Regions from separate parts of the Streptomyces sp. NPDC093586 genome, predicted to be linked through region 2. Evidence: riboswitches for the same ligand, from Rfam matches in the RefSeq annotation. Region 2 holds a riboswitch; the other holds the start of a gene.
The links. Region 2 has a riboswitch for cobalamin ahead of ACIRFH_RS20540 (energy-coupling factor ABC transporter permease). Riboswitches for the same ligand answer to the same signal wherever they lie in the genome.
Positions count from the first base shown of each region.

Region 1: another riboswitch for cobalamin. It lies ahead of ACIRFH_RS04730 (ribonucleoside-diphosphate reductase subunit alpha); the one in region 2 lies ahead of ACIRFH_RS20540 (energy-coupling factor ABC transporter permease).

Region 1 covers NZ_JBIWJA010000003.1:151,815-167,340, forward strand. Annotated here, with positions in the region: gene ACIRFH_RS04700 (carbohydrate ABC transporter permease) at 1-179, opposite strand, end outside; gene ACIRFH_RS04705 (extracellular solute-binding protein) at 268-1,548, opposite strand; gene ACIRFH_RS04710 (GntR family transcriptional regulator) at 2,004-2,768, shown strand; gene ACIRFH_RS04715 (DUF3311 domain-containing protein) at 2,906-3,163, shown strand; gene mctP (monocarboxylate uptake permease MctP) at 3,160-4,788, shown strand; gene ACIRFH_RS04725 (GNAT family N-acetyltransferase) at 4,862-5,368, shown strand; cobalamin riboswitch at 5,411-5,551, shown strand; gene ACIRFH_RS04730 (ribonucleoside-diphosphate reductase subunit alpha) at 5,694-8,060, shown strand; gene ACIRFH_RS04735 (ribonucleotide-diphosphate reductase subunit beta) at 8,060-9,082, shown strand; gene ACIRFH_RS04740 (hypothetical protein) at 8,995-9,282, opposite strand; gene ACIRFH_RS04745 (GlxA family transcriptional regulator) at 9,376-10,344, shown strand; gene ACIRFH_RS04750 (cytochrome P450) at 10,351-11,727, opposite strand; gene cyc1 (epi-isozizaene synthase) at 11,724-12,809, opposite strand; gene def (peptide deformylase) at 13,095-13,745, opposite strand; gene ACIRFH_RS04765 (tetratricopeptide repeat protein) at 13,818-14,798, opposite strand; gene ACIRFH_RS04770 (metal-dependent phosphohydrolase) at 14,913-15,526, opposite strand, start outside.
Region 2 covers NZ_JBIWJA010000019.1:25,778-41,303, forward strand. Annotated here, with positions in the region: gene ACIRFH_RS20515 (TetR/AcrR family transcriptional regulator) at 1-471, shown strand, start outside; gene ACIRFH_RS20520 (MFS transporter) at 925-2,538, shown strand; gene ACIRFH_RS20525 (ATP-binding cassette domain-containing protein) at 2,557-3,396, opposite strand; gene cbiQ (cobalt ECF transporter T component CbiQ) at 3,393-4,142, opposite strand; gene ACIRFH_RS20535 (energy-coupling factor ABC transporter substrate-binding protein) at 4,143-4,493, opposite strand; gene ACIRFH_RS20540 (energy-coupling factor ABC transporter permease) at 4,490-5,185, opposite strand; cobalamin riboswitch at 5,215-5,399, opposite strand; gene ACIRFH_RS20545 (potassium channel family protein) at 5,533-6,054, opposite strand; gene ACIRFH_RS20550 (chloride channel protein) at 6,126-7,505, opposite strand; gene ACIRFH_RS20555 (FAD-binding and (Fe-S)-binding domain-containing protein) at 8,191-11,322, opposite strand; gene ACIRFH_RS20560 (cell division protein SepF) at 11,552-11,944, shown strand; gene ACIRFH_RS20565 (ATP-binding protein) at 12,283-13,467, shown strand; gene ACIRFH_RS20570 (nucleotide pyrophosphohydrolase) at 13,464-13,826, shown strand; gene ACIRFH_RS20575 (DUF6099 family protein) at 14,023-14,493, shown strand; gene ACIRFH_RS20580 (LLM class F420-dependent oxidoreductase) at 14,608-15,526, shown strand, end outside.

The DNA of each region.
Region 1 (15,526 bases), on a different contig from region 2:
TTCAGCAGCGGCCAGCCGAGCAGCAGCACGGTGGCCGCGCAGGCCGGCAGCAGCAGCAGGTACGGGACGAGTGCGCCGGCGCGCGACGCGGCTCTCGGTTTCGCCCGGCCGGTGTGCCCGCCGTCCGCCTTGCGGACGTCCGACGGGCCTCGGGGCGGCCGTTCGGTCTGCACGGTCATGCTCGCGGTCTCTCTTCTTCTCGGCCTGTCCCACTCGGACCGGGGCGGGGGCCGTCGCGTGCCGGCCCCCGCCCCGGTCCGCCCGGTGCTACTGCTGCTGCGCCAGGCGCTTGTTGAACTCGCCCTCGACCTGCTTCGCGGCCTCGGCGGGGGACTTCCCCTTCAGCACGGCCGTCAGATAGGTCTTGATCGGGTTGGGGTCGTTCTCGACCGCGGCCCACTCCGGGATCAGCGGCGTGGTGCCACCGCCCGCGGAGGCCGGAGCGGCGGCCTCGGCGGCCGCGTTGCCCCGCAGGTTGCCCTGCAGCGACTGCTTGTTCGGGATGACGCCGTTGGCCTTGGCCAGCGCGCCCTCGTACTTGTCGGACAGCGCGAGCTTCAGGAACTCCTTGGCCAGCTCCTGCTTCTTGCTGCCCGCGGAGACGGCCAGGTTGGAACCGCCGAGGAAGACGCCCTCGGGCTTGCCGGCCGTGGCGCCCGGGATGGTGAAGTAGCCGAGGTCCTTCTCGATCGCCGGGTTGGCGGTGATCGCCGTGGCGCCCTCCCAGCCCATGCCGATGATGGCGCCGGTCTTGCCCTTGGCGAAGATCTCACCCTGCTGCGGGGTGGCCTCGTCCTTGTCCTTGGGCGCCTTGGAGAGGGCCTGGAACTTCTTGTAGGTCTCGGCGGCGGCGGCGATCTTCGGGTCGTCCAGGTTGGAGACGTACTTGTCGCCGTCCTTCTTGACGAGTTCGGCGCCCTCGCCGATGGCCAGGCCCACGAAGTGGTACCAGTTCTGACCGGGCAGGTAGATCGGCTCGGCGTCGGTCTTCTCGCCGATCGTCCTGAGGTCGTCGTAGAACTCGTCGCGGGTCTTGGGCGTGTCCTTGATGCCCGCGTCCGCCCAGATCTTCTTGTTGTAGATGACCACGCGGTTGACCACGAACCACGGGGCCGCGTACTGCTTGCCGTCGAAGACGGCGGACTTGTTGAGGGACTCGGACCAGTCGGCGCCGATGCCGCTCTTGAGGTCGCTCAGGTCGGCCAGGCCGCCGGTCTTGGCGTAGGCCGGGGTCTGGGTGTTGCCGATCTCGAAGATGTCGGGGGGGTTCTCCTCGGAGAGCGCGGTGGTCAGCTTCTGCTGGATGCCGTTCCACTGCTGGATCTCGAACGTGACCTTGGCCTTGGTCTTCGCCTCGAACTCCTTGGCGAGGTCCGCCTGCCACTGGTCGGGCGAGGAGCCGTCCATCACCCACACGGTGAGCGTCTGGCCGGCGTAGCCGTCCGCCCCGGCCTTCTTGCCGTCGTCGTCACCGCCGTCGCCCCCGCACGCCGCGACCGAGACCATCATGCCCGCGATACCGATCGCGGCTATCAGCTTGCGCTTCACGCCACCCTCCTCAGGGATGCCACAAAACCCCCCTGCCTCCCCGCGGTTGCTCGTCGACGCGGACCGCCTATGGGGCCGGGACCTGGACCAATGGTGTAGACCAGTACGGGGAGCTTGGCCCAGACCAATAGGGCTGTCAAGGGTGTGCAAGCACCCCTCGAACGTCCGTGATGCGACCGAGATATGCAGGGACCTTTCATTGCGCAAGCGACACATCGGACGGGTCGGTGCCGGGTGTACCACCGGCTCCCGGCGAGGCGCCGGCACCGGCCGGAGGGCGTGTACCAACGCCCTCCGGTGCGGCGCGGTGGACTAGACCAACGGGGGCCCCGGGGGTATACAGAAGGGATCACGGAGCGTGCGGGATCCTCCCGGCACGAACCCGTGCCACGATGTGAGCCGTGGCCGATAGGGGATGTCGGTCGCTTCGGCACCCGGAGCCGGGAAGGCAGAGCATGAGCACCGACGTCAGCAGTGCGGAGAACGAGGGTGGGGCGACCGTCCGTACCGCGCGCGTGCCCAAGTACTACCGACTGAAGAAGCACCTGCTCGACATGGTCCGGACGCAGGCGCCGGGCACGCCGGTCCCGCCCGAACGCACCCTGGCCGCGGAGTTCGACACCTCGCGCACGACCGTGCGCCAGGCCCTGCAGGAACTGGTCGTCGAGGGCCGCCTCGAACGCATCCAGGGCAAGGGCACCTTCGTCGCCAAGCCCAAGGTGTCGCAGGCGCTGCAACTCACCTCGTACACCGAGGACATGCGGGCCCAGGGTCTCGAACCCACCTCGCAGCTGCTGGACATCGGCTACATCACCGCCGACGAACGCCTCGCCGGGCTGCTGGACATCACGGCGGGCGGACGGGTGCTGCGCATCGAGCGGCTGCGCATGGCCAACGGCGAGCCGATGGCCATCGAGACGACCCACCTGTCGGCGAAGCGCTTCCCCGCCCTGCGCAGGTCGCTGGTGAAGTACACGTCCCTCTACACGGCCCTCGCCGAGGTGTACGACGTCCGGCTCGCCGAGGCCGAGGAGACCATCGAGACCTCGCTGGCCACCCCGCGCGAGGCCGGCCTGCTCGGCACCGACGTCGGCCTGCCGATGCTGATGCTCTCCCGGCACTCGCTGGACCGCACGGGCCGGCCGGTGGAATGGGTGCGGTCGGTGTACCGGGGCGACCGCTACAAGTTCGTGGCCCGGCTGAAGCGTCCGCAGGACTAGGATCCGTCGTCCCGCGGGGCGGGCGGCATCGCGATCGCGGACCGACATGCGGACGAGGTCTTCCGCTGGTCCTTACGCGTCACCTACATTTTCGTGCGCACTGCACCAGGTGATCAGCGAGGGGACGGAGCCACCGCATGTCGCAAGCCCCAGAAGTGAACAGAGGGCCGACGGTGACGCCGGTGCGCGTCGTCATCGCCCTCTGTCTTGCAGCGCCCTTCGTGGCCGTGCTGTGGGTCGGCTCGTACGCCAAGACCGACCCGGCCCTCATCGGCATCCCGTTCTTCTACTGGTACCAGATGGCGTGGGTGCTGATCTCCACCGTGCTGACGATGATCGCGTACAAGCTCTGGCAGCGTGACCAGCGCGCCCGCCGGGAAGGCGGAGCCAAGTGAACGACGGCGTGAACGGCGTCGCACTCGCCGTCTTCATCTTCTTCTTCGTGCTCGTCACCGCGATGGGCTTCCTGGCCGCCCGCTGGCGCAAGGCCGAGAACGAGCACAGCCTCGACGAATGGGGTCTCGGCGGTCGCTCGTTCGGCACCTGGATCACCTGGTTCCTGCTGGGCGGCGACCTCTACACGGCGTACACCTTCGTGGCCGTCCCGGCGGCGATCTACGCGGCGGGCGCGTCCGGCTTCTTCGCGGTGCCGTACACGATCCTGGTCTACCCGCTGATCTTCACCTTCCTGCCCCGCCTGTGGTCGGTCTCCCACAAGCACGGCTACGTGACTACCTCGGACTTCGTGCGCGGCCGGTTCGGCTCGAAGGGCCTGTCGCTGGCGGTCGCCGTCACCGGCATCCTCGCCACGATGCCGTACATCGCGCTCCAGTTGGTCGGCATCCAGGCCGTGCTGGACGTCATGGGCGTCGGCGGCGGCGAGGACACCAACTGGTTCGTCAAGGACCTGCCGCTGCTGCTCGCCTTCGGCGTGCTGGCGGCGTACACCTACTCGTCGGGGCTGCGCGCGCCCGCGCTGATCGCGTTCGTGAAGGACACGCTGATCTACATCGTGATCGCCGTGGCCATCATCTACATCCCGATCAAGCTGGGCGGCTTCGACGAGATCTTCGCCAAGGCGGGCGAGGCGTTCGGCCAGACCAACGAGGCGACCGGCAAGCCGCGCGGCGCCCTGGTGCCGCCCGAGGCGGGCCAGTGGACGTACGCCACGCTGGCGCTCGGCTCGGCGCTCGCGCTGTTCATGTACCCGCACTCGATCACCGCGACGCTGTCCTCGCGCAGCCGTGAGGTGATCCGCCGCAACACCACGATCCTGCCGCTGTACTCCCTGATGCTCGGCCTGCTCGCGCTGCTGGGCTTCATGGCGATCGCGGCCGGGATCAAGGTGAGCAACGGCCAGCTGGCGATCCCGCAGCTGTTCGAGGACATGTTCCCGGACTGGTTCGCCGGCGTGGCCTTCGCGGCGATCGGCATCGGCGCCCTGGTCCCGGCGGCGATCATGTCGATCGCGGCCGCGAACCTGTTCACCCGCAACATCTACAAGGACTTCATCAGGCCGGACGCCACCCCGGAGCAGGAGACCAAGGTCTCCAAGCTGGTGTCGCTGCTGGTGAAGGTGGGTGCGCTGGTCTTCGTCCTGACGATGGACAAGACGGTCGCGATCAACTTCCAGCTGCTCGGCGGCATCTGGATCCTGCAGACCTTCCCGGCCCTGGTGGGCGGCCTGTTCACCCGCTGGTTCCACCGCTGGGCCCTGCTCGCCGGCTGGGCGGTCGGCATGGTGTACGGCACGGTCGCCGCGTACGGGGTCGCCTCGCCGACCCAGAAGCACTTCGGCGGCTCCTCGAAGGAGATCCCGGGCATCGGCGAGATCGGCTACATCGGCCTCACCGCCTTCGTGCTGAACGTCCTGGTCACCGTGGTCCTGACCTTCGTCCTGAAGGCCGTCAAGGCACCCGAGGGCGTCGACGAGACCCGGCCGGCCGACTACACGGCGGACGCGGGCGACCCGGGCGTCCAGGTGGAGCTGCCGCCGGCCACGGCGGGCACCTCGCACTGATCCACGCACGGGCGACGGGCCGTCGGAGAGATCCGGCGGCCCGTCGCCCCATCCGTCGGGCACACTCGGCGGCATGGACTTCGTGATCCGGCAGGCGGCGGCCGACGAGTACGACACCCTCGGCGAGATCACCGCGCGGGCCTATCTCCAGGACGGCCTCCTCGACTTCGGGGAGAGCGACGCCTACCTCGGTGAACTGCGGGACGTGGCCAAGCGGGCGGCGGCCGCGGAGGTCCTGGTCGCCGTCGCGGACGGCCGCGTCCTCGGCGGCGTGACCTTCGTGCCGTCCGGCGGTCCCCTGGCCGACATCGCCCGGCCCGGCGAGGCCGAGATACGCATGCTCGCCGTCGGCCACGACGCGCGGGGACGCGGCGTCGGCGAGGCCCTGGTGCGGTCCTGCGTCGACCGCGCCCGGGCCGTCGAGGGCTGCGCACGGGTCGTGCTGTCGACCCAGCGGACGATGCGCACCGCCCACCGGCTCTACGAACGCCTGGGCTTCACCCGCACGCCCGAACGCGACTGGAACCCGCTGCCGGAGCTCGACGACATCACGCTGCTCACCTACCGACTGACGCTCTGACACCTACGCGGCACAACATCTGGGGGTGCTCTCCGCACCTGGCACAAGATGTATGCTCATGCTCGCTGTCGCCGCAGGGGAATCCGGTGCGAATCCGGAACTGTCCCGCAACGGTGTACTTGTGCGTGTTCGCGTAGCTGTGTTCTCACGTGAGCCCGCCCAGGCTTCAGTCCGAGGACCTGCCGACAGTGCGCCCGGCCGTCCCGGTCCGGGTGCCATGACGTCCGGGCCTCGCGGAATGGGCCGGTGGACGCGACGCCGCGTGCGCTCGTGAGCTGCCCCCTGCCCTCCGTCGGGCCCCGTGCCGAGCGAGGGAGAGCCCCACGTGACCATCGCGCCAGCCGATCCGGCTTCAGCGACCCCGGTGACGGTGACCGAGGAATCCGACGGACCCGGTGCCGCCCTGCTGCGGACCCTGACCGGGCTGACCGCCGACCTCCCCGACGCCGACCCCGGCCGGGTCGCCGCCGCCGCCCTGCGCGGCCGGTCGGCGCGGGCCGACGAGGCGGAGCTGCGGGAGCTCGCCACGGAGGCCGCGGCCGGTCTGATCTCGGAGGACCCCGCCTACTCCCGGCTGGCCGCCCGGCTGCTGACCATCGGCATCCGCGCCGAGGCCGCCTCCCAGGGCGTCACCTCTTTCACCGAGTCCGTCGCCACCGGCCACCGCGAGGGCCTGATCGCCGACCGCACGGCCGCGTTCGTCCGGCTGCACGCGGCCCGCCTGGACACGCTGACCGACCCGGCCGCCGACGACCGCTTCGGCTACTTCGGGCTGCGCACGCTCTACAGCCGCTATCTGCTGCGGCACCCGATCACTCGCAAGGTCGTCGAGACGCCCCAGCACTTCCTGCTGCGCGTGGCCGCCGGGCTCGCCGAGGACGACAGCGAGCGGTCCGTCGAGGAAGTGGCCGCGCTCTACGGGCTGATGAGCCGCCTGGACTACCTGCCCTCCTCCCCCACCCTGTTCAACTCCGGCACCCGGCACGCCCAGATGTCGTCCTGCTACCTCCTGGACTCCCCCAAGGACGAGCTGGACTCCCTCTACGACCGCCTCCACCAGGTCGCCCGCCTCTCCAAGCACGCCGGCGGCATCGGCCTCGCCTACTCCCGTGTCCGCGCCCGGGGTTCGCTGATCCGCGGCACCAACGGGCACTCCAACGGCATCGTCCCGTTCCTGAAGACGCTGGACGCCTCGGTCGCCGCGGTGAACCAGGGCGGCCGCCGCAAGGGCGCCGCTGCGGTCTACCTGGAGACCTGGCACGCCGACATCGAGGAGTTCCTGGAGCTGCGAGACAACACGGGCGAGGACGCCCGGCGCACCCACAACCTGAACCTCGCGCACTGGATCCCGGACGAGTTCATGCGCCGGGTGGACGCGGACGGGCCGTGGTCGCTGTTCTCGCCCTCGGACGTGCCGGAGCTGGTCGACCTGTGGGGCGACGAGTTCGACGCGGCCTACCGGGCGGCCGAGGCGAAGGGCCTGGCCAGGAAGACGCTGCCGGCCCGTGAGCTGTACGGCCGCATGATGCGCACCCTCGCGCAGACCGGCAACGGCTGGATGACCTTCAAGGACACCGCCAACCGCACCGCCAACCAGACCGCCGAACCGGGCCACGTCGTGCACTCCTCCAACCTCTGCACGGAGATCCTGGAGGTCACCGACGACGGGGAGACGGCGGTCTGCAACCTCGGGTCGGTCAACCTCGGCGCCTTCGTGACCGGCGACGGCATCGACTGGGAGCGGCTGGACGCCACCGTCCGCACCGCCGTCACCTTCCTGGACCGGGTCGTCGACATCAACTTCTACCCGACCGAGCAGGCGGGCCGCTCCAACGCCCGCTGGCGCCCGGTGGGCCTCGGCGCGATGGGCCTGCAGGACGTCTTCTTCCAGCTGCGCCTGCCCTTCGACTCCCCCGCGGCGAAGGCCCTCTCCACCCGCATCGCCGAGCGGATCATGCTCGCCGCGTACGAGACCTCCGCCGACCTCGCCGAGCGCAACGGCCCGCTGCCCGCCTGGGAGAAGACCCGTACCGCCCGGGGCGTGCTGCACCCCGACCACTACGGCGTCGAGCACACCTGGCCCGAGCGCTGGGCGGCGCTGCGCGAGCGCATCGCGACGACCGGGCTGCGCAACTCCCTGCTCCTCGCGATCGCGCCGACCGCGACCATCGCCTCCATCGCGGGCGCCTACGAGTGCATCGAGCCGCAGGTGTCCAACCTGTTCAAGCGCGAGACGCTGTCCGGCGAGTTCCTCCAGGTCAACTCCTACCTGGTCGACGACCTCAAGCGGCTCGGCGTGTGGGACGCCCGCACCCGCGAGGCGCTGCGCGAGGCGAACGGCTCGGTGCAGGGCTTCGCGTGGATCCCCGAGGACGTGCGCGCGCTGTACCGCACCGCCTGGGAGATCCCGCAGCGCGCCCTGATCGACATGGCCGCCGCCCGTACCCCGTACCTCGACCAGGCCCAGTCGCTGAACCTGTTCCTGGAGACGCCGACCATCGGGAAGCTCTCCTCGATGTACGCGTACGCCTGGAAGCAGGGCCTGAAGACCACGTACTACCTGCGTTCCCGCCCGGCGACCCGTATCGCCCGCGCCGCCGGCCGGGCCACCGTCCCCGTGCAGGCCGTCCCGGACCCCGAAGCGGTCGCCTGCTCCCTGGAAAACCCCGAGTCCTGCGAGGCCTGCCAGTGATGACCACCGAGACCCCCACGACGAAGAACCTGCTCGACCCGGGCTTCGAGCTGACCCTCCGCCCCATGCGCTACCCGGACTTCTACGAGCGCTACCGGGACGCCATCAAGAACACCTGGCACGTCGAGGAGGTCGACCTCCACTCGGACGTCGCCGACCTCGCGAAGCTCAGCCCCGAGGAGCAGCACCTCATCGGACGGCTGGTGGCGTTCTTCGCGACGGGCGACTCGATCGTCGCGAACAACCTGGTGCTGACCCTCTACAAGCACATCAACTCCCCCGAGGCACGGCTGTACCTGAGCCGGCAGCTGTTCGAGGAGGCCGTCCACGTCCAGTTCTACCTGACGCTGCTGGACACCTACCTGCCCGATCCGGACGACCGTGCCGCCGCCTTCGCGGCCGTGGAGAACATCCCCTCGATCCGCGAGAAGGCCGAGTTCTGCTTCCGGTGGATGGACTCGGTCGAGTCGATCGACCGGCTGGAGACCAAGGCCGACCGCCGCCGCTTCCTGCTCAACCTCATCTGCTTCGCCGCGTGCATCGAGGGCCTGTTCTTCTACGGCGCCTTCGCCTACGTGTACTGGTTCCGCAGCCGGGGCCTGCTGCACGGCCTGGCCACCGGCACCAACTGGGTGTTCCGGGACGAGACGATGCACATGTCGTTCGCCTTCGACGTGGTCGACACCGTCCGCAAGGAGGAGCCGGACCTCTTCGACGACGAGCTGGGGGTCCAGGTCACCGACATGCTGCGGGAGGCCGTCGAGGCCGAGCTGCAGTTCGCGCGCGACCTGTGCGGTGACGGCCTCCCGGGCATGAACACCGACTCGATGCGGCAGTACCTGGAGTGCGTGGCCGATCAGCGTCTGACGCGTCTCGGCTTCGCCCCGGTGTACGGCTCCGAGAACCCCTTCTCCTTCATGGAGCTCCAGGGCGTTCAGGAGTTGACCAACTTCTTCGAGCGGCGTCCCTCGGCGTACCAGGTGGCGGTGGAGGGCACCGTCGACCTGGACGAGGACTTCTGAGTCTCCGGAACCTCCGGGGTCTCCTTCCGTGTGACGGCCTCCCGGTCCTCCCGGTCCTCCCGGTCCTTCTGGGCCTCCCTGAGCTGTCGGTCGATGCGCAGGTCGCGCACGATGCCGAGCACCGAGGGGAGGACCATGAGGACCAGGAGTCCGAAGGTCACGAGCATTCCGAGCAGGGCTTCTGTCTGGTCTGCGGTCATGGACACCACTGTCGCGCTCCGGACTCCTCACCGGGAGTGGCAGGACTGCCGTAGGACCTCGATTTCCTGCCACCGGTGGGGCACACTGGCGGCATGCTGAAGAACGTGGCCGCCGTCCTGCTGGACGGCGCGCACCCCTTCGAACTCGGCGTCGTCTGCGAGGTCTTCGGCATCGACCGCAGCGACGACGGCCTGCCCGGGTACGACTTCGCGGTGGTGTCCGCCGAGGGCCCGACGCTGGGCACCCATGTCGGGGGGCTCTCCGTCTCGACGCCGTACGGGCTCGACCGGCTCGACGAGGCCGACCTGATCACCGTGCCGGCCGGGAGCGACTACGCCCGCCGGGAGTACCCGCCCGCGCTGCTGGACGCGCTGCGGCGGGCCGTGGACCGGGGGGCGCGGGTGCTGAGCGTGTGCTCGGGGGTCTTCGTGCTGGGCGCCGCCGGGCTGCTGGACGGGCGGCGGTGCGCGGTGCACTGGCACCACGCCGACGAGCTGGCCCGGCAGTATCCGGGGACGCGGGTCGAGGCGGACGTGCTCTACGTCGACGAGGACCCGGTGATCACCTCCGCCGGCACGGCCGCCGGGATCGACGCCTGTCTGCACATCGTGCGCAAGGAGCAGGGGACGGAGGTCGCCAACAAGATCGCCCGGCGCATGGTCGTGCCGCCGCACCGGGACGGCGGTCAGGCCCAGTACATCGAGCGGCCGCTGCCGCGCTCCTCCTGCGACACCGTGGGCGAGGTGCTGGCCTGGATGGAACAGCACCTCGACCAGGAGGTCACCGTCGAGCAGCTCGCGGCCCGGGCGCACATGTCCCCGCGGACCTTCGCCCGCCGCTTCCAGCAGGAGACGGGAACGACTCCCTACCGCTGGATCCTGCGCCAGCGCGTGCTGCTGGCCCAGCGGCTGCTGGAAGCGACGGACGAGACGATGGACACGGTCGCCCGGCGCACCGGCTTCGGCACGGCGGCGGCCCTGAGGCACCAGTTCGTCAGGGCCCTCGGCATCACCCCGCACGCCTATCGGCGCACCTTCCGGGGCCCCGCGGCCGCCGCCTGAGCGGCGTCACCTCGCTACGGGCCTGACCCGCAGGTCGTGCGGACGCAGCGTGATGCCGACGCGCACGGCGTCGTTCGAGCCCGCCACCTGCTCGAAGCGGTACTTGGTGGCGAGCGCCGCCGTGATCAGCGTCAGCTGCGCCATGGAGAAGTGGTCGCTGGGGCACTTGCGATTGCCCACGCTGAACGGCCGCATGGCATATTTCGGCAGTTCCGTCACGCGTTCCGGAAGCCATCGGTCCGGGTCGAACTCCAGGTTGCGGGCGTACGACTTCGGATCGCGTTGGATTGCGTACGGACTGTAGATGATGTCCGCCCCGGCCGGAATGCGGTAGCCACCGAGTTCCGTCTCGACCACGGCGCGCCGCGTCAATACCCATACGGCGGGACGCAAACGCATGGCCTCCACGATGACATTACCGGTGTGCGTGAGCTTGCGGACGTCCTCGAATGCCACGGGGCGCCCACCGGTGACCGCTTCGACTTCGTCGCGTATGCGGTCGGCATGTTCCGGGTGTTCGGCAAGTGCCTGCAGCAACCACATGATCGTGGAGGCGATGGTTTCACTGCCGGGAGTGAGTATCGCGACGACCTGGTCGTGGATCTCCTGTTCCCCGATCGGGTCGCCATTGTCGTCCTCGGCCTCCAGCAGAGCCGTCAGCAAATCGTCCGGCTTTTGACCGGACGCGCGGCGCTCGGCGATGATCTCGTCGACCAGGAGGTGCAGATCGGCCAGCGCGTCGTTGAATGCGCGATTGGCCGGCAGCGGCAGCCGGTACAGCGGCCCCAGCGGGACGACCATCCGCCGGTACATGCCGCGGAAGACGGTGGCGAGGGCGACGCACAGGCGCTCGGCGCGCTCGTCCATGTACTGGCCGCGCAGCAGGCACCGGGCCGCGACGCGCACGGCGACGCGGAAGGACTCGGAGGTGGCGTCGATCGTCTGCCCCGGCCGCCAGCGCTCGGTGAGCGCGTGCGCCTCCTCCTCCATGATCGGCCCGTAGGCGGGGATCGCGTCGAGCTTGAAGGCGGGCTGGATGGTGCGCCGCTGGCGCCGGTGCAGCGGGCCGTTGGCGGTCGCCACGCCCTCCTTGCCGAGCAGGCCCTCCAGGGACTCCCACAGCGGACCGGCGATGTGGTAGTCGGGGCTCAGCGCGAGGGCGCCGGTGAGCGCCGGGGTGGTGACCGCGTACACGGTCTTCGGGCCGATCCGGATGCGCACGACGTCGCCGTGGTCGCGCAGCTGGGCCATGAAGGCGAGCGGGTCCCGGGCCAGCTTCCAGCCGTGGCCGAGGAGCGGGACGCCACCGCCCGCGACGGGCGGCTCGCGCAGTTCCCGCGCGGGATCGGTCCGGATCTCGGGATTGACGGACTCGACGGTCATTTCTCACCTGCCGCTTCGTTGTTGACGTACGGGGGCGTGGACCGGTCGTCCCAGCTGTCGACCATGTACCGGCCGGACTCGTGGTGGAACCAGTAGACGGAACTGAACCAGTTCCGCATATTGCCGACGTTGGCCCGTACGGCGCCGCCCAGTTCCTTTCCGCGTACGGTTCCGTCGGCGAGTTCGTCGGCGAACCGCAAGACGTCCTGTTCGGCGGCGAGGAATTCCGTGATGCATTCCTCGACGCGTCGCCTGACTTCTTCTATCGCTTCTTCCAGGGTGAGTCGGTGGTGGGTGATGAGACTGATTCCGAGATTGTGGACCTCGTCGCCCGCTATTTCCTTGGGCAGCGAGCAGAGGTCGTTGTACCAGGCCGCGAATTCCTGGCTCAGCAGTGCCGCCCGCCGGTATGCGGGGTGTTTTCGCACGGCGTCCGGCAGTTCGCACCCGGCGCTCGGCTCCAGCAGGTCGGTCCAGATCGAGTGCGCGAAGGTGAGCCGACGCAGTTCGAGGTACTCCTCGACGCCGGGCACGATTCCGTGGGTGCGGTTGTGGAATTCCCGGTCGTACGCCTCGATCACCGCGTGGAAGTGCCGGGCGAACCGGGCGTTCCACGTGGGCGTCAGGAAGGCGTACAGCCGCAGCACGCTGTCGGCGAACCCGGCGACCAGCGGGTCCTCGTGGTGCAGGTGCTCCCCGGGTGAGTCCAGTGCCGTGTGGAGCCGGTCCCGCAGCCGCCGCCAGGCGGCCGGACGGCCGTGGACGATGTCCCGGTCGTGCCGGTCGTCCCAGACGAAGAACCACGCGCTGTAGTCGGCTATCGCCTGCAGGACCTCGTCGGGGGCGCCCAGGTAGTACCCGGCCATGAGGTCCGTGTAGCACAGGCCGTCGGCATATTCCTCGACCTTGTCCGCCGGCATGAGCCGTTTTTCGAGCAGCCAGGCGCGGGTGTTCTCCTGGAGCTTCGGCCAATACGGGTGCAGTTGCCGGGGAAATGCCGCCTCGATCACCGGGAGTGAGAGCTGCGGTGGAACTGCGGTCGCGGTCGGTGTCGCTGTGGTGCCGTGTGAGAAAGCATGCACGAACAAACCCCTCTCAGCCGCCGGTGGCGCACTCCTCTCCAAGGGCGGGGTGTGCGCCGTTGCGTATCCCCGTTCTTCTATTCAGCACCACAACTGACCGTTCTGGGAACGGATTTGCTTCATTCGCCACCCCACGGCGTCTGAATTCTCCTGTTGTGTGGCGGCTTCGGGATCTCCGGGAGAGCGGCAGGCGTCGGACCGGTGACGGACACACGCACGGCGCCCGTTCGGGTCCGACCCGAACGGGCGCCGTGCGCCTGGGGCTTGTGAGGCCCGGGAGATGTCTCAGTCGTTCGCGACCACGGGGTAGCGCGGCTCGTTCTCCGCCATCTGCCGCAGCGCGTCCTTGCGTTCGCGCTTGGAGAGCCGGTCGATGTAGAGGTACCCGTAGAGGTGGTCGGTCTCGTGCTGCAGGCACCGCGCGAAGTAGCCGGTGCCGCGCACCTTGACCGGGTTGCCCTTCTCGTCCTGCCCGGTCACCTCGGCGTAGTCGGGGCGGGCGAGCGGCGCGTAGGCGGTCGGCACGGACAGGCAGCCCTCGTTGCTGTCGTCCAGGCGGCGCCGGTCGGCGGGCAGTTCGACGAGCCGCGGGTTGCAGACCACGCCGACGTGGCGGACGCCCTCGTCGTCGGGGCAGTCGTAGACGAAGACCTTCTTGTCGACGCCGATCTGGTTGGCGGCCAGGCCCACGCCCTCGGCGGTGCGCTGGCTGGCGAACATGTCCGCGACCAGCTGCTGGAGCTCCTCGCCGAAGTCGGTGACGTCCTGGCACTCCTTGTGCAGCACCGGGTTGCCGACCACCGTGATCGGACGCGAGGTACCGCGCTCACGCCAGGCCGTCTCGCGCTCCTCGCAGTCCTCGGTGTCGACGACGAAGCCCTCGTCGTCCACGGGGAGCACGCCCGCGTGCTGCTGATCGGTGTCCTGCTGCGCCATGACCGACGTACGCCTTCCTCATGAAACCCGGGTTGATGCCTGTTACAGGGTACGGGGAACGGGGGGACGACCTCAGCAGACCTCTTCGAGGTCCCGCCAGTCCCGGGAATCCGGGCTGTCCGCGACCCAGCCGTCCAGCAGCCCCCGCACCAGAGAAGCCGGCGCGGCCACCCCGCACTCCCGCTCCGGCACCCACAGCTGCCCGTCCGTCCGGTGCCCCAGCGGCCCCGGGTGCCCCGGCTCGCTGTGGTCGTGCGGGTCGAGGTGCTCGCCGTCGCCCTCGTCGGACGGCATCCGGGACTCCGAGCACATGCGGCACAGCAGCCGCACGGAGGACGACCAGTCCTCGGCGGCGAAACCGGCGTCGGCGGCGAGCTGCTCCAGGGCGTCCCGGTCGGCCTCGGTGGCGGCCTCCAGGAGGACCACCCAGGTGGGCACGGGCGACGGCGCCCACAGCTCGATCTCGTCGAAGACCGGGTAGGCGTGCCCGGCGGCCGTGGTCCGCTCCCCGTGCGGGACGCCGTCGTGCAGCACGACCTCGCCCCAGCGCCGCCCGGAGGACGGCAGCGGGATGGACAGCACCTCGACGCGGGCGGGGTCGAGCCGCCGCCCCCACACCACCTCGGCCTCGCCCTCCGGGGACAGCCGTACGGCCGCGCTGCCGAGCTCCATGCCGAGGGGCTCGCCGGCGTCCGTGGCGTCACCGGGCGTCTTCAGCCCGTAGGCCTGCCACGCGCGGCGGGCCAGGGGCCAGTCCTGCAGGGCGGTCGCGGCGATGCCGACGTTCCACCAGTCGGGCGCCCCGCTGTCCCGGTCGAGCAGCGCCACGGCCCTCAGACCCGCCGCTCTGGCCTGCTCCCAGTCGTGCCGGAACTTGTGCAGCAGGGCGAGGTTGAACCACGACTCCGACAGCCAGGGTTCCAGGTCCGCGGCCCGCGTCAGCAGCGCGCCCGCGTCCTCGTAGCGACCGTCGCCGATCAGCGTGAACGCACGGTCGGTGGCCTGCCGCCAGGAGGCGGAGGGCCGGTGCCGTCCCTTGCCGAAGATCCTCACGATTCCCGCCTGCCAGTTCCGTTCTGTGGGCTGGCTGTGCCTTCCTGCGCCCCCGGACACCCTCTCCTGCGCATCAAACCATGTACGGCCTGGAGGGCGCTCATTACCCATGGGTTACCCAGCCGGGGACGAGGTAAGGCTGCCTCGGGAGAGCACTCGGGCCAGTGCCTCCACGACTTCGGGAGCGTAGTCGCCGGCGGTGGCCAGGCGCAGCTCCTCCAGCGCGGTGAGGTCCCCGCCGGGCCCGGCGTCCCGTGCCTTCTCCTCGTAGGCGTTCACCGCGCGCACGATCCGCGCGGCGACCGGCTGCTCGTGGCAGGGATCGGCCTGCCGCTCCACCACCACGGCGACCGCGGCGTCGACGCCGGTGCGGCGTACGACGGCACCGCCGAGCAGCGCGATCCGCCGCTGCTCGGTCACGGGCAGGCCGGCCGTGGCTCCCCCCGTGACCGGGTCGACGAGGCTCAGCTGTCCGATGTCGTGCATGAGGGCCGCGTACTCCAGCACCGTCAGTTCGGGCCCGGACAGGCCCAGGTCCCGTCCGACGGCCGTGCTGAGCTCGGCGACGCGGCGGGCGTGCCCGGCGGGGGTGTACCCGGCGATCTCGGTGGCCCGGGCCAGGGAGGCGATGGTCTGCCGGTAGGTGGCCCGGACGGCGGCGTACCGCCGGTAGGACAGCTGGGTGAGCAGCAGCGGCACGCAGAAGACGGGCAGCGCCCACAGTCCCG
Region 2 (15,526 bases):
GAGGCCCTCGCCGAGGAGGCCTCCGAGGTGCTGCGGAGCACGATGGCGTCGGCCGCGGAGGGGTCCGGGCCGGCCGAACCGGCCGAGCGTGCCCTCGCGTACTTCCTGCTGATGATGTGGCCCGTCGGCGACCGCTACCGGATGCTGCTGGCGCTGGCCCGGCACGATCTGGGCGCGGAGCGCGTGGCCGAGATCCTCACGCCGGCCCGCGCCGAGGTCACCGCCATCCTGGAGCGCGGCCAGCGCGACGGCGCCTTCCCCGCCCACCTGCCGCCCGCCGTGCTGAGCGCCGGGCTGGAGGCGATGACGGTCGCCCTGCTGGAGCAGGTCAACACGGGCGCGCTGGAGGACGACGGCACCCGGGCCGTCGCCGCCGTGCTCGTGGCGGCGGGTGTGCCGCAGGACCGGGCCCGCACCGTCGTGGAGTCCGTGGCTCCGACGGTCCCCGCGAACCCGACGACCGGCGACTGACCCCCGCGGTTCCGGTCCCGCTTCCCGCGGTTCGGTTTCCCGTTTCCCGCGGTTCCGTTCCCGCTCCTCGCGTGACCGGACCCCCTCACACGGGGCCCGCCCGGCTCCCCGTGCCCGATACGCCGTCCTCGTGGCGGCGTCGGCGGTGACCCCGCCGTGACCGGCGCTGCGATGGCCGCACCGCCCCTGCCGCCCCCGGCGACCCCCTCGATCGGCGCGGCCCGCCCCGTCAAGTCCCGTACGGGTGACGGTGTGCCACGTCGGCCGCCCCGGTGCGCGTGCCGCCGGGGCGCGGCCCGGTTCCCGCTCGGCCCCGCGCGAGATCCGGGTGCGTGCAGTGGGCGCCGGCGGGTACCCGAAGGCTGTTTGCACATCGGTGGGCAAGAATCTACGCTGTGATTAATCTGCACACCGATGGGCAATTAACCTGCCCTCGTACCCGGGAGCCCTTCCATGCCCCTACTGGCCACCACACCCGTCGAGAAGATGACCGGTCCGTATCCACGGCGCTGGTGGGCCCTGATCGTGCTGTGCCTCAGCCTGCTGATCGTCGTCATGGCGAACACGTCCCTGATCGTGGCCGCCCCGGCCATGACCGCCGACCTGGGCCTGAGCAGCAGCGACCTCCAGTGGGTCATCGACGGCTACACCGTCCCGTACGCCGCGCTGATGCTGGTGCTGGGCGCGATCGGCGACAAGTACAGCCGCCGCGGCGCCCTGATCGCCGGTCTGGTGATCTTCGCGGGCGGCTCGGTGATGGGCAGCCTGGTCCACGAGACCGGCCTGGTCATCGCGGCCCGCGCGATCATGGGCGTCGGCGCCGCCGTCGTCATGCCGGCCACGCTGTCCCTGCTGGTCGCCATGTTCCCGAGGGGGGAACGGGCCCGCGCCATCACGGCCTGGACGGCCACCTCCGGACTCGCCATCGCCGTCGGCCCGCTGGTCGCCGGCTGGCTGCTCGGCGACCACTCCTGGGGCTCGACCTTCCTGGTCAACGTCCCCATCGCCGTCCTCGCCGTCATCGGCGCGCTGGTCCTCGTGCCCCCGTCCCGGGCGGCCGGCATGGGCCGCATCGACTACGTGGGCGGTCTGCTCTCCATCGTCTCCGTCGGCAGCCTGGTCTACGCGACCATCGAGGGCCCGCACTTCGGCTGGGGCGCCGGCCCGGTGACCGCGGCCGTCGTCGCGGTCGTCGGCCTGGTGGCCTTCGTGGCCTGGGAACTGCGCCACCCGCAGCCCATGCTGGACGTGCGCCGGTTCCTGCAGCGGCCGTTCAGCGGCTCGATGCTGGCCGTGCTGTTCTTCTTCTTCGGCACCTACGGCGCCATCTACTACTCCACGCAGTTCCTGCAGTTCGTCCTCGGCTACGGTGCCCTGGAGACCGGCGTACGGCTGCTGCCGCTGGCCGGGGCCGTGTTCGTCGGCGCCGTCGTGACCGGGCGCCTGACCCCGAAGCTGGGCGTCAAGGCCATGATCGGGTCCGGCATGGTGATCGGCACCGTCGGTGTCTTCCTGCTCGTCCTCGTCGACAAGGACTCGACGTACTCCGGCTTCCTGGCCCCGATGCTGCTGCTCGGTCTCGCCATCGGCCTCAGTGTCTCCCCGGCCACCGACACCATCATGGGCTCCTTCCCGGAGAGCGAACTCGGCGTCGGCGGCGGCGCCAACGACACCGCCCTGGAACTCGGCGGCTCGCTCGGCATCGCCGTCCTCGGCTCCCTGCTCGGCACCGCCTACCGCGACGAACTGGGCGACCTGGTGGGAGGCCGGCTCCCGGCCGCCGCACTGGACACCGCCCAGGACTCCGTCGGCGGCGGACTCGCGGTCGCCGAGCACGTCGCGAAGTCGTCGTCGGGCGGCCCGCAGCAGGCCCGGGCGCTGGTCGACGCCGTCCACGAGGCGTTCGCCCACGGCGTCGCCGGCACCAGCCTGATCGGCGGGATCATCATGGCCGCCGGCACCCTGATCGTCCTCGCCGTCCTGCCCGGCCACCGCGCCGCCGCACAGCACCGGCCCGCGGACGAGCCGGCTCCGGCCCGGGACGCCGAGTACAGCGACGCGAACTGAACGGCGCCCTGAAACGGGTCAGTCGGCCAGGGCCGCCAGGTCCTCCGCCGTGCGCGGGCCCTGAGCCGGGTCCGCCAGCAGCCCCCGGGCGCACAGCAGCCGCGCCGCCGCCACGCCCCACGGCAGCCGCAGCCCCGCCAGGCCGAGCAGGTCGGTGCGGGCCAGCGTCGCCGCCGTGGGGCCGGTGTGCACCCCCGAGGGGGTGAGCAGGGCGGCGTCGTCCGACCAGCGCAGGGCGAGATCCACGTCGTGCGTGGCCATCACCACCGTGGTGCCGCCCTCCCGCAGCCGGTCGAGGGTGGCCAGCAGTCGCTCCTGCCCGTCCGGATCGAGCCCGGCGGTCGGTTCGTCGAGGATCAGCACCCGGGGCCGCATCGCGACCGCACCGGCGATCGCGGTCCGCTTGCGCTGCCCGTACGACAGCAGATGCGTGGGCCGGTCGGCCAGCGCGGCGATGTCCAGCGCGGCGAGCGCCTCCTCGACCCGGGAGCGGACCTCCGGGTCCGGCAGCCCCAGGTTCAGCGGCCCGAACGACACGTCCTGGGCGACGGACGCGGCGAACAACTGGTCGTCCGGGTCCTGCACCACCAGTTGCACGGTGGTCCGCAGCCGTGTCAGTCCCGCCCGGTCGTACGTGACCGGCCGCCCCTCGACGCTCAACCGCCCGGTGTGCGGCCGCAGTCCGCCGCTGAGCAGCCGCATCAGCGTCGTCTTGCCGCTGCCGTTGCGGCCCAGCAGCGCCAGCGCGCGCCCCTCGCGCACCTCGAAGTCCAGGCCGCTCAGCACCGGTGGCCCCTCCTCGTACCCGAAGGACGCGCCCCGCAGGGAGACCAGGGCCGGTTCGGCGGACTCGTTCACGACAACGGCCTTTCCAGTACGAAGGTGAGGGCGGTCAACGCCGCCAGCAGCGCGACGCTCGCCGCCGTGAAGGGCACGGAGACCCGGGCCTTCGGCACCAGCACGCGCAGCGTGCCGTCGTAGCCGCGCCCGGCGAGCCCGGCCTGGAGCCGCGTCGCCCGGTCGAAGGCCCGCACGAACGCCGTGGCGCCGAGCCCGCCGAGCGAACGCCAGGCGGCGGCCCGGGTGGTGTGCCCCAGCCGCGCGGCCTGCGCCTCGCGGATCCGGCGCACGGAGTCCAGCAGCAGGAAGCTCATGCGGTACGTCACCAGCGCCACGTCCACCACCGGCGCGGGCACCCCCGCCCGCACCAGACGGGGCAGCAGGTCGGACATCGGCGTGGTGAACGCGAACAGCAGCACCCCGAGGGACGCCGCCGACGTACGCAGCAGCAGCTCCCCGGCACGCACCGCACCGCCGTCCGCCACACCCACGAACCCGCCCGGTCCCCCGACCCGCACCAGCAGCGGCAGCGCGCCGGTCACGCAGAACCCCAACGGCACCCGGTACGCCCGCCACAGCCGCCGCGCGGGCACCCCCGCCGGGCCGAGCAGCACGGCCAGCGCCGCGACCAGCACCAGCGCCGCGCCCGGCCAGGGCGGCAGCGAGATCGCGAGCACGGTCAGGCCCAGTCCGAGCACGGCCTTGTCCACGGGGTGGCGGTGGCGCCACCGGCTGCTGTGCGCCGCCGCGTCGATCGGCAGCACTCAGTCCCCTTCGGGAGCGTGCGCGTCCTGCCGGGCGGCGGCCCGGGCCGCGCGCTCCTCGCCCTGCCGCCGTCCCCGGCGCAGACCGAAGTAGTAGGCCAGCACGCCCGCGCCGAGCGCCGCCTGCACGGCGAACAGCGCGGACTCGATCTCCCCGGACGGCGGCTCGTACAGCGGCGAGAACCACGGCTTGTAATCCGGCTGGATCTCCGTGATCGCCGTCTCCGCCTCGGCGTCGGCACCGGCGAACGGCTCCTTCTTGTGGTCGCCGAGGCCGAGCACCAGCGGCAGCACCGCGAGCGCGGCCACGACGGCCAGCAGCAGGACGTTGATCTTCGTGTTGCGGCTCATCGGACGACCGCCTCCTCGCGCTCGCCGGTGCCCGCCGGCAGCACGCCCAGCCGGGCCAGCTCCCCCTTGCTGGACTGCACCAGCAGCCGCATCACGACCACCGTGAGCAGACCCTCGCTCACCGCGAGCGGGATCTGCGTGACGGCGAAGACGGACCCGAACGTGCCGAGTGCGCCCAGGAACCCGCTGCCCGGGTCGGGGAAGGCCAGCGCCAGCTGCACGCTGGTGACGCAGTACGTGGACAGGTCGGCGACGAACGCCGCGCAGAACACCGTGACCATCAGCGGTGCCCCGAACCGGCGCAGCAGGCGGTAGGTGCCGTATCCGGCCCAGGGGCCGGCGATCGCCATCGAGAAGGCGTTGGCGCCGAGCGTGGTCAGACCGCCGTGGGCGAGCAGCAGGGCCTGGAAGAGCAGGGTGATCGTGCCCAGGACCGCCATGACCGGCGGCCGGAACAGGACGGCGCCCAGACCGGTCCCGGTGGGGTGCGAACAACTCCCGGTGACGGAGGGCAGTTTCAGGGCCGACAACACGAACGTGAAGGCACCGGACGCCCCGAGCAGCAGCGTGCTCTCGGGATGTTCCCGGACCTCACGGGTGAGCGACCGTACTCCGTGGACGACGAACGGCGCGGACGCGACACCCCAGGCGATCGCGTGCGCCGGAGGCAGGAAGCCCTCGGCTATGTGCATGGCTCAGCAGACCCTCTCCAGCACCTCGTGGATGGACGACGCGCCTTGGCCGGTCTCCTGGCTGACGGGTACCACCGCCCGAACTCCGCCTTCCCGGGTTGCAAGAACCCAGTGGCTGCCCGTGAGGGCCGGAGCCGGACTTCCCGATCACAGTGGCGAGGGCCGCACCGGTACTTCACCGGATTTCCCGTTCACCAAGGCGTGGCGACAGTAGTGCGCCCACGAGGGTGGTGACAAGCGGGCCTCCCCGCTGCCGGCCCCGGTCCGGCCCGTACCCGCGGGTGCTTTCCGCGCCGACGCTCCGTCATGGGCGGCAGCCGTCCTCGCCGGACGTGGCGAAGATCTCCTCACGCCTGCGGCGGCGGGCGCGGTGCCGGGGCGTCACGGGCGGTCCCCTCGGCCGTGCGCCGGACCACCCGGGAGCGCAGCTGCTGCCCCAGCGCCGTTCCGGCGGCGGTGAGGAAGACGAAGCTGTAGAGGATCTGCAGGATGGCCACGACCCGTGCCGTCTGGCCCCGGGGCGTGATGTCCCCGTAGCCGACGGTGGCGAGGGTGACGACGGTGAAGTACAGGGAGTCGACGCGGGTGCGCAGTCCGCTGAACTCGCCGGGCTGTTTGGCCAGGGTGTAGTAGGCCGCCGCGAAGACGTGCACCGACAGCAGGACCAGCAGCGCGATGACCACGCCGGGGTGGGTGCCGGTGCGGTCGGTGAGGACGTGGCGGATCTGCCGCAGCAGCAGCGCGGCCACGACCGCCAGGGCCAGGCCGAACAGCAGCCAGCTCAGTACGGGCCGGTCGGGGCCCAGCCGGTCGAGCGGCAGCAGGAAGTAGGCCACGACCAGACCCACGGCCGCGCAGGCCCGCACCAGCCAGGGCCGCGCGGAACGCCAGGAGACGCCGGGCCGGGCCCGGCCCTCCCGCCCGCCGCCCCCGCGTGCGGTCACCGGTCCGACTCCGCGCCGGGACGCGCCGGTGCCGGTGCCGCCGTCTCCGGCGGGTCGCGGCGGACCACCTGGGCGACGACGAACGCGACCACCGACGCGACGACGATCAGCGGCATCTGGTCGTGCGCGTCCCTGCCCATCAGCAGCACCGCGAGCACCGAACTGGCCAGCGGCAGCCCCGTCACCGCGGCCGCGGCGGCGGAGATGCCGAGGGCGAGGGCCGGGGTCGCGCCGAAGCCGGGCAGGCCCGAGCAGGCCATGGCCGTCGCCGTGCCCAGCAGCACCGACGGGAAGATCGGACCGCCGCGCAGACTGCCCAGCGAGATGCCCCACGCCAGCCCCTTGCACACGACGAGCGCGACCAGCGCGCCCACGGACCAGGCGTGCGGATGCGCGGCGAGCTGGGCGAGGGCGGCCTGTCCCGACAGCGCCGCCTCCGCCGGCGAACGGCCGGTGATCAGGGCGTACGCGGTGATGCAGACACCGACCGCCGTGGCACACAGGACGGTGCGGACGGCCGTGCGCTGCCGCGTCCAGGTGACGGTGCGGCGGCCGAGCGCGCGGCCCAGCGTGACGAGCACGGCGATCAGCGCCGCCGTCGGGACGCCCCACAGGAAGTCACCCGCGTCGGGACCGGTGCTCGGCGGCACGTGCGGCAGCGACAGCGCGCCGATCCTCAGACCGGTCCACTGCCCGAAGCCGGTGAAGACCAGCGCGCCCGTCGCGCTGGCCAGCAGACAGGGCAGCAGCAGCGCGACCATCCGGGCGCCGGCGAGCCCCGCGCCTTCGATGAGCAGGACGGCCGCGGCCACCGGACCGCCGAGGATGGTGGAGATCGCGGCGGTGGAGCCGGCCGTCGCCAGGATCGCGCTCGCCCTCGGATCCGCGTCCGCGCCCGTCCGCCGCAGCGCGAACAGCGCGAGCCCGCTGCCGACGGCCATCAAAGGCGCCTCGGGGCCCAGGACCACACCGAGCGGCAGGGTGGCCAGTGCGGCCAGGACGGTACCGGGCAGCGCCTTCGGCCCGACGGGCGCGCCGCCCAGCCCGTTCACCGGCAGATGCCCGCCGCCGCCCGGCATCCGGGTGACGATCGGCGCCAGGATCAGCCCCGCCAGCACCAGCGCGGGCAGCGCCCACCACCAGGGCGGGGTGCCGTACCCGGCGGCCCTCGGCAGCGACGTCCACACCCAGTGCTGGAGCTCGTGCTGGAGGCCGACGAAGAAGAAGCAGGCCAGCGCGACGGGAACGCCGAGCAGCACGCACAGCAGCAACAGCCGCAGATAGCCGGGGCTGAGCAGGGTGCGCCGCAGGGACTGCTCGGCCCGGGCCGGGACGGCGTTCGCCGGTGCGGCCGACGGGCCCTCGGACGCCGTCACGGGCCCGGCCGGCGCGCTGCCGGCGCGGGCCCGGCGAGCGGCGGCAGGGGATGAGTCGTCACGGGCCCTCCCATCGGTCCGCCCACCTCTCGACGCCGGCCCGACGGCCCCGTCGCGTGTCGGACAGGTTCGATTCCTGACTGTCCAGTCAACGCGAGGCGGCCCGGGGCCGCATGCCACGGACCACCCTCCGGGGCACCGGCACCGGCACCGGCACCGGCACCGGCACTGGCACCGGCAGAGGCTGAGGTCCCCGCCCCGGCACCGGCACCGAGCGGCACGGCTGCGCCCTCCCGGACCCCCGGTGCGCCGGCCCGGCGCCGAGCGGAGCGGTGACGTGCTGCAGGGGCTTCCGCGCCGCGCACCGGCGCGGGCCTCCGTGCTGCCCGTCGGGGCCGGGCCGCACGGGGTTCCCGGCGGGGCGGCGCCGCTCCGCTCGGACAGTCGCACGGCGGACCGGATCCGGCCCCGCTCGGCCCACGGGGCGGCGGCGGGGCGTGGGGGCCCGTGTGGCGGCGGCGGGGGTGCGAGTTCGCGTGGCGGTGGCGGGGGCGTGGAGGGACGCGGAGCGGCGGCGGGGCGTGGCCCGCGGGACGATGGCGGCAGAGACGTGGCCCGCCGGACGGCGGCAGGGGCGTGGCCCGCGGGAGGCCCGGGGGCCGGCGTCCCCCGGTCGCCGGCCCGCTCAGCGGTGCCGCAGGCCCCGGACCAGGGCGGTCCCCGCGCCGACGGCGGCCAGCCCCGTGCCGGCGAGGGCCAGCGCCCGTGCCCGGCGGCCGGGAGGCGCGGGGCGAGCGCCCGGCGCCGTGCCGTACGCGCTGCCCGGTACGCCGGTGTCCCCGGCGGAGCCGGGCAGCGCCGAGGCCAGCAGCTCCGCCAGGTGCACGCCCTCGTGGCCGCCGCTGTCGAGCTCGTGGATCTGGGTGCGGCAGCTGAACCCGTCGGCGAGCACGACGGTCTCCTCGTCCTCCTCCCGCAGCCGCGGCAGCAGCACCCGCTCCGCGCAGGCCTCGCTGACGTCCAGATGGCCGCGTTCGAAGCCGAAGTTGCCGGCCAGCCCGCAGCAGCCGGAGTCCAGCCGCTCGACGTCCACCCCGGCCCGGCGCAGCAGCTCGCGGTCGGCGTCCCAGCCCAGGACCGCGTGCTGGTGGCAGTGCACCTGGGCCAGCGCCTTCGCGGACCGCTCGGGCACCCGCGGCGGCTCGTAGCCGGGGGAGTGCTCGGTCAGCAGCTCCGACAGCGTCACCGTCCGCTCGGCCAGCCGGCGCACGTCCTGGTCGGCGGGGAACAGCTCCACCGCGTCCGCGCGGAACACGGCGGTGCAGCTCGGCTCGAGGGCCACCACCAGGCCGCCCGCCCGCACATGCGGGGCCAGGCTGCGCACGGTCCGGGCGAGGACCCGCTCCGCCGTGCCGAGCTGCCCGGTGGAGATCCAGGTCAGCCCGCAGCACAGCGGCCCGGCCGGCAGCTCCACCCGCCAGCCCGCGTGCTCCAGCACCCGTACGGCCGCCTCCCCGATGTGCGGGTGGAAGTGGTCGGTGAAGGTGTCCGGCCACAGCAGCACGGTGCCGCGCCGCCCGTCGCCCTCCGGCTCGTGCCGGGCGAACCACTGCTGGAACGTCCGCTCCGCGAACAGCGGCACCTCCCGGTCCGCCAGGCCCGCGACGGCCACGGCGGCCCGGGACAGCACCGGCGTGTGGGTGAGCGCGTTGACGACCGGCCCGAGCCGGGTGCGGCCCACGACCCGCGCGAGCACCGGCAGCCAGCCCATCGACCAGTCGGAGCGGGGCCTGCGCCAGGGACGGCCCGCGTAGTGGTGGGACAGGAATTCCGCCTTGTACGTGGCCATGTCCACGTCCGCCGGACAGTCCTTCCTGCAGCCCTTGCAGGCCAGGCACAGATCGAGGGCGTCCTTGACCGCCTCCGAGCGCCAGCCGTCCCGGACCGCCGCGTCCCCGTGCCCGTCGAGCATCTCGAACAGCAGCCGCGCCCGGCCCCGCGTCGAGTGCTCCTCCTCCCGGGTCACCTGGTACGACGGGCACATCACCGTGCCGTCGCTGGTGTGCTGGCGGCACTTGCCGACGCCGACGCACCGGTTGGCGGCCTGGGAGAACGACCCACCGTCGTGAGGGAACCGGAAGTGCAGGTCGCGGGGCTCGTACGGGGCCCAGTCGCCGCCCAGGCGCAGGTTCTCGTCGAGCCGGTACGGTGCCACGACCTTCCCGGGGTTCATCCGGTCCAGCGGGTCGAAGACCGCCTTCAGCCGGCCGAACGCCTCCACCAGCCCGTCGCCGAACATGCGCGGCAGCAGCTCGCCCCGGCTCTGCCCGTCCCCGTGCTCGCCGGACAGCGACCCGCCGAACTCGACGACCAGGTCGGCGGCCCGCTCCATGAACCGGCGGTACGTCGCCACCCCGTCCGCGGTGTACAGGTCGAAGGGGATGCGGGTGTGCACGCAGCCCTGCCCGAAGTGGCCGTACAGGCTGGGCCCGGTGTCGCTGAGATAGCCGAACTCCTCGAACAGGTCCCGCAGCCGGCGCAGATAGGCGCCGAGCTTCTCGGGCGCCACCGCCGAGTCCTCCCAGCCCTCGAAGGTGTCGCGCCTGCCGGGGATGTGGGCGGTGGCGCCCAGCCCGGCCTCGCGGACCTGCCACAGGTCCTGCTCGTGCGCCGGGTCGTCCATGAACGCGCAGTCGGCGTCGTGCTCGGAGCGGTGCACCGCCGCCAGCATCCGGTGGGCCCGCGCGTCCGCCTCCTCCCTGGTGTCGCCGCCGAACTGCACCATCAGGTAGGCGTCGCCGTCGGGCATCTCGGCCAGGGCCTGCTCGTTGAGGCGCTTGATCCGCTCGTCGCGCACCAGCCGGGCGTCGACGCCCTCCAGCGCGATCGGCTCGTGCGGCAGCACGTCGGGCACCGCGTCGGCGGCCTTGTCGATGCTGTCGAACCCCAGCACCACCAGGGTCCGCTCCTTCACCACCGGCACCAGCTCCAGCTCCGCCCGCAGGACGGTGACCAGCGTCGACTCGCTGCCCACCAGCAGTCCGGCCACGTCGAAGCCGTACTCAGGCAGCAGCGAGTCCAGGTTGTAGCCCGAGACCCGGCGGGGGATGTCCGGGAACCGGCGGCGGATCTCGTCGGCGTACGTGTCGCGCAGGGCCCGCAGCCGCCGGTAGACCGTCGCCCGCAGATCGCCCTGCCGCTCGATCTCGGCGTACTCCTCGTCGCTGGTCTCCCCGCACCAGAAGCGGGTGCCGTCGTAGAGCAGCACCTCCAGGCGGGCGATGTTGTCGACGACCTTGCCGTGCGCCTGCGCGGTGGCCCCGCAGGAGTTGTTGCCGATCATGCCGCCGAGGGTGCAGTTGGCGTGGGTGGCGGGTTCGGGGCCGAAGCGCAGGCCGTGCGGCGCGAGCCGCCGGTTGAGGTCGTCCAGCACGATCCCGGGCTGCACCACGCAGGTCCGCGCGTCCGTGTCCAGGGACTCCACGCGCGTGCAGTACTTCGACCAGTCGAGCACCACACCGGCGTTGGTGCACTGCCCGGCCAGGCTGGTCCCGCCGCCCCGCGACAGCACCGGGGCGCCGAAGTCCCGCGCCACGGCCACCGCCTCGGCGCCGGCCTCGGGGGTGCGCGGGACGACCACGCCGATCGGCGTCTGCCGGAAGTTGGAGGCGTCCGTCGAGTACGCGGCCCGGCTCCCCGCGTCGAACCTGACCTCGCCGTCGACCCGTGCGCGCAGGGCCGCCTCGAGCGCGGCCGTGTCGACCGGCGGCGGGGCTCCTTCGCGCACGACGGGTTCGGGCAGATCCAGCGTGCCCATGGCGCCCTCCTCGGCTCGGCGAGATATCGAGATGTGCGGTGCGACGGCCGCGGACCGGCCGTACGCGCGGTGCGGCAGCCGGCGGGTACCCCGCCGCAGGTCGCGGCAACCGCCGGTGGCGGTGGGCGCCGGGACGGGCGCGGATCGTGTCGCTGTTGGGCCGAACGGGTGAGTTGGCGTAAGAATTGGCTGGTGCACGCATTGAAGGCGAGTGGAATCGGGGGAGCCGGTGAACAGCTACGACGTCACCGATGAACAGTGGGAAGGGCTCGCCCAGGTCGTTCCGTTGCGCGGGCGCGACGCCTGGCCGTCGTCGGTCGGCCATCGCGCGATGCCGGAAGCGGAGACGGAGGCTCGCCGCCGTTTCGTCGTCCTGCGGGTCAACGTCTTCGCGGACGCCCGCGAGGTCGCCGAGACGCTGATGGCCGGCATCCCGGTGCTGCTGGACCTGACCAACGCCGAGACCGAGGTCGCCAAGCGCGTCCTGGACTTCAGCACGGGCGTCGTCTTCGGCCTGGCCAGCGGCATGCACCGGGTCGACCGCAACGTGTTCCTGCTGACGCCGGCCGGGACCGAGGTCAACGGCCTGATGGAGGGTGCGGCGGGGGTTCCGGGGATGTGACGGCACCCAGGGCCGGGCCGGGGACGCTTCGGCGAAGCCACCCGGCGGCCGTCGGGCATGTCCCCGGAACCGGTCGAGGGGAGCGCATGTCCCGGCAGAGCACCGCGCAGGCGGTGTGACGCCGGGGCGTCCGCTCCCCTCGCCGTTCCGCCCGGGACGCACCGGCGGCGTCCCGGAGCGGGGCCGGACGATGCGGTGCGCCGCGACCGGTGCGGCACGGGACCGCCCCGGCACCAGCGTGCGACACGCGCCCCGGTCCGACGCGCCCGTCCCCCGTTCGTAGGAACGCCGCCCGGGCGGAACGGTTCGCCCGGAACGCGGAGCCCTACGGTCCGGACATGGCCGTGTCACCCGCGCCGACGGCGTCCGCGCCGACGGCGCCCACCGTCCCCGTCCCCGCTCCCGCGCACCCGGACCGACCGCGCGTCACGGAACTGCGGCTGTCCGCGTTCGCCCGGCACCGGTGTGCCGAGATCCCGCTCGAGCCCCTCACCCTGCTCGCCGGCCCCAGCGGCTGCGGCAAGACCAGCGCCCTGCGGGCCTACGAGGCGCTCGCCCGGCTCGGCGGCGGCGCGGACCTCGGCACGGTCTTCCCCGACCCGGTCGCCTGCGTCCCCGAACGGGCCCGGCCCGACGCCCAGCGGCGCCGTGGCTTCCGCATCGGCTGCACGGTCGACGGCCCCGAGGGCCCCGTGCGCCTCGACGTGGCCGTGCAGGCGGAGCCCGAGCTGCGCATCGTGGGGGAGCGGCTGACGGCCGGCGGAACCGTCCTGCTGCAGACCGCCCTGCGCGACCCCGGCCGGCGTGCCGTGCAGGCCGCCTGGCACACGGCCGGTTCGGCGCCGGTCACGCGTGCCCCGCTGCCCGACGACCGGCTCGGCACCCCGCTGCTGCCGCTGCGCGTGGCCGGCAAGACGGACGGGCAGCGCAGGGTACTGGCGGCGGCCGAGCAGACGGTGGTCGCCCTGCGCTCCGTCTTCGCCTGCGACCCGCGCCCCGCCCGGATGCGCGAGCCCGTGCCCACCGGCTCCGGGCGGCTGCTCGGCGGCTGCGACAACCTCGCCGACGTGCTGTGGCGCACCCGGGCCGAGTGCGGCCGGCGGCACGCCCGGTTCGTCGCCGCCGTGCGCACCGGATGCGCCGGCCCGGTCGCGGACGTCCTGGCCGAACCGGTCGCCGGCGGGATGGTCCGCGCGCTGCTGGACCGGGGCGACGGCATCCGCACCGGACTCCCGCGTCTCGGCTACGGCGAGCTGCGCTACCTCGCCCTCGCGCTCGTGCTGTTCACCGGCCCCGGCGTCCTGGAGGTCGACCCGGCCGGCGAGGTGCCCGCCGCGCTGCAGACGCTCACCGTCCTCGCCGACGGCCTCGACCGCGGCCTGGACGTGCGCCAGCGCGCCGAACTGCTCCACCTGGCGGCCCGGATGTGCGACCGCGGCCACATCCGCCTCGTCGGCGCCGTCGCGGACGCCTCGTGGGCGGCGGCGGTACCGGGGGTCTCGGTGGTACACCTGAGGCCGTGACCGATCATCCCCGCCCTTCCCCGGACCTGGCGGCGCTGCGGCGCAGACTGGCCGAGTTCGCCGCCGCCCGGAACTGGCAGCCGTACCACACCCCGAAGAACCTGGTCGCCGCCCTCAGCGTGGAGGCCTCCGAACTCGTCGAGATCTTCCAGTGGCTGACACCCGAGCAGTCGGCCCGCGTCATGGACGACCCCGGGACCGCGCACCGCGTCCGGGACGAGGTCGCCGACGTCCTGGCATATCTGCTCCAGTTCTGCGAGGTGCTCGGCATCGATCCGCTCGCCGCGCTGGACGCGAAGATCGACCGCAACGAGTCCCGGTTCCCCGCGGACGGCGAGCCGGAAGAGCACGGGGACTGACGCCGGGGAGGAACACAGGGGAGGCATACACTCCGCTATCACTCTTCGTAGTCATATCCGAGTCCGTTGTCTCATTGTTGTCCGAATTTTCTGCCCAGCTCTGGCTTTTCGTCCCACACGCCTTCACTCTGGGTAGTGGACAACGGAGTTCGGGCGGACGCGCCGCGGGGCGCGTCGGAGCAGACGGGGGCAGCGCATGGACGCGGTGCGGCTCATCGTGACGAGCGGGCGTGCCCTGGCCGCCGGCGGCGGGGTGCCGGAAATCCTGACGGAGGTGTGGCAGGCGCAGGCCCTCGCCCAGGCGATCGGCAGCCGGCTGGCGGTCCACGGACCGCCCGAACTGCGCGGCGAGGCTCTGGGACTGACCGAACTGGCGGGCCGCGGCTGCGGAGTGCTGCGCACCCCGGACCTCGCCCCGGGCGAGCTGCGTGCCGCCCGGCTCACCGAGCTGGGCGACGCCCGCCAGGCCCTGATGTGTCTCGGCACCCTCCTCGGCGAGGTCGGCATCGCCCTCGTCGGCGTCGCCTGCGCGGTGGACGACGAGGGCGTGTACTGGCAGTGCATGGAGGCCATCGACGCGGCGGACGAGTCGCGGGACCGGGTCCGGGAGATGCTGCGCAAACTGGCGGACCGGGACGCGGCGTTACCGGAGCGGGAGGCGGGATAGCCCCGGCCTCCCGGGCGGATGGCCGGACGCCGTTCACCCGGCAGGACCGGGTACGCGCCGCGGCACGCGGGAGCCTGTCCGACGGACGCCGTGCGACCAGGCAGGATGGAAGGCATGGAACTCCGTATCTTCACCGAGCCCCAGCAGGGGGCCACCTACGACACCTTGCTCACCGTCGCGAAGGCCACCGAGGACCTCGGCTTCGACGCCTTCTTCCGCAGCGACCACTACCTCGCCATGGGCTCCGCGGACGGCCTCCCCGGCCCCACCGACGCCTGGATCACCCTCGCCGGCCTCGCCCGCGAGACCAAGCGCATCCGGCTCGGCACGCTCATGACCGCCGGCACCTTCCGGCTCCCCGGCGTGCTCGCCATCCAGGTCGCGCAGGTCGACCAGATGTCCGGTGGCCGCATCGAGCTGGGCCTGGGCGCCGGCTGGTTCGAGGAGGAGCACAAGGCGTACGGCATCCCCTTCCCGAAGGAGAAGTTCGCCCGCCTCGAGGAGCAGCTGGCGATCGTCACCGGCCTGTGGGCCACGGAGGCCGGCAAGACCTTCGACTTCCACGGGAAGTTCTACGACCTCACCGGGTCGCCCGCGCTGCCCAAGCCCGCGCAGGCGAAGGTCCCCGTGCTCATCGGCGGCCACGGCGCCACCCGCACCCCGCGTCTCGCCGCGCAGTACGCCGACGAGTTCAACATCCCGTTCGCCTCGATCGAGGACACCGAGCGCCAGTTCGCCCGGGTGCGGGCCGCCGCCGAGGAGGCCGGGCGCGGAGCCGACGCGCTGACCTACTCCAACGCCCTCGTCGTCTGCGTCGGCAAGGACGACGCCGAGGTCGCCCGCCGCGCCGCCGTGATCGGCCGTGAGGTCGACGAGCTGAAGGCCAACGGCCTGGCGGGCTCCCCGGCCGAGGTCGTCGACAAGATCGGCCGCTACGCCGCCGCCGGCGCCCAGCGGATCTACCTCCAGATCCTCGACCTCGACGACCTGGACCACCTGGAGCTGATCTCCTCCCAGGTGCAGACGCAGCTGT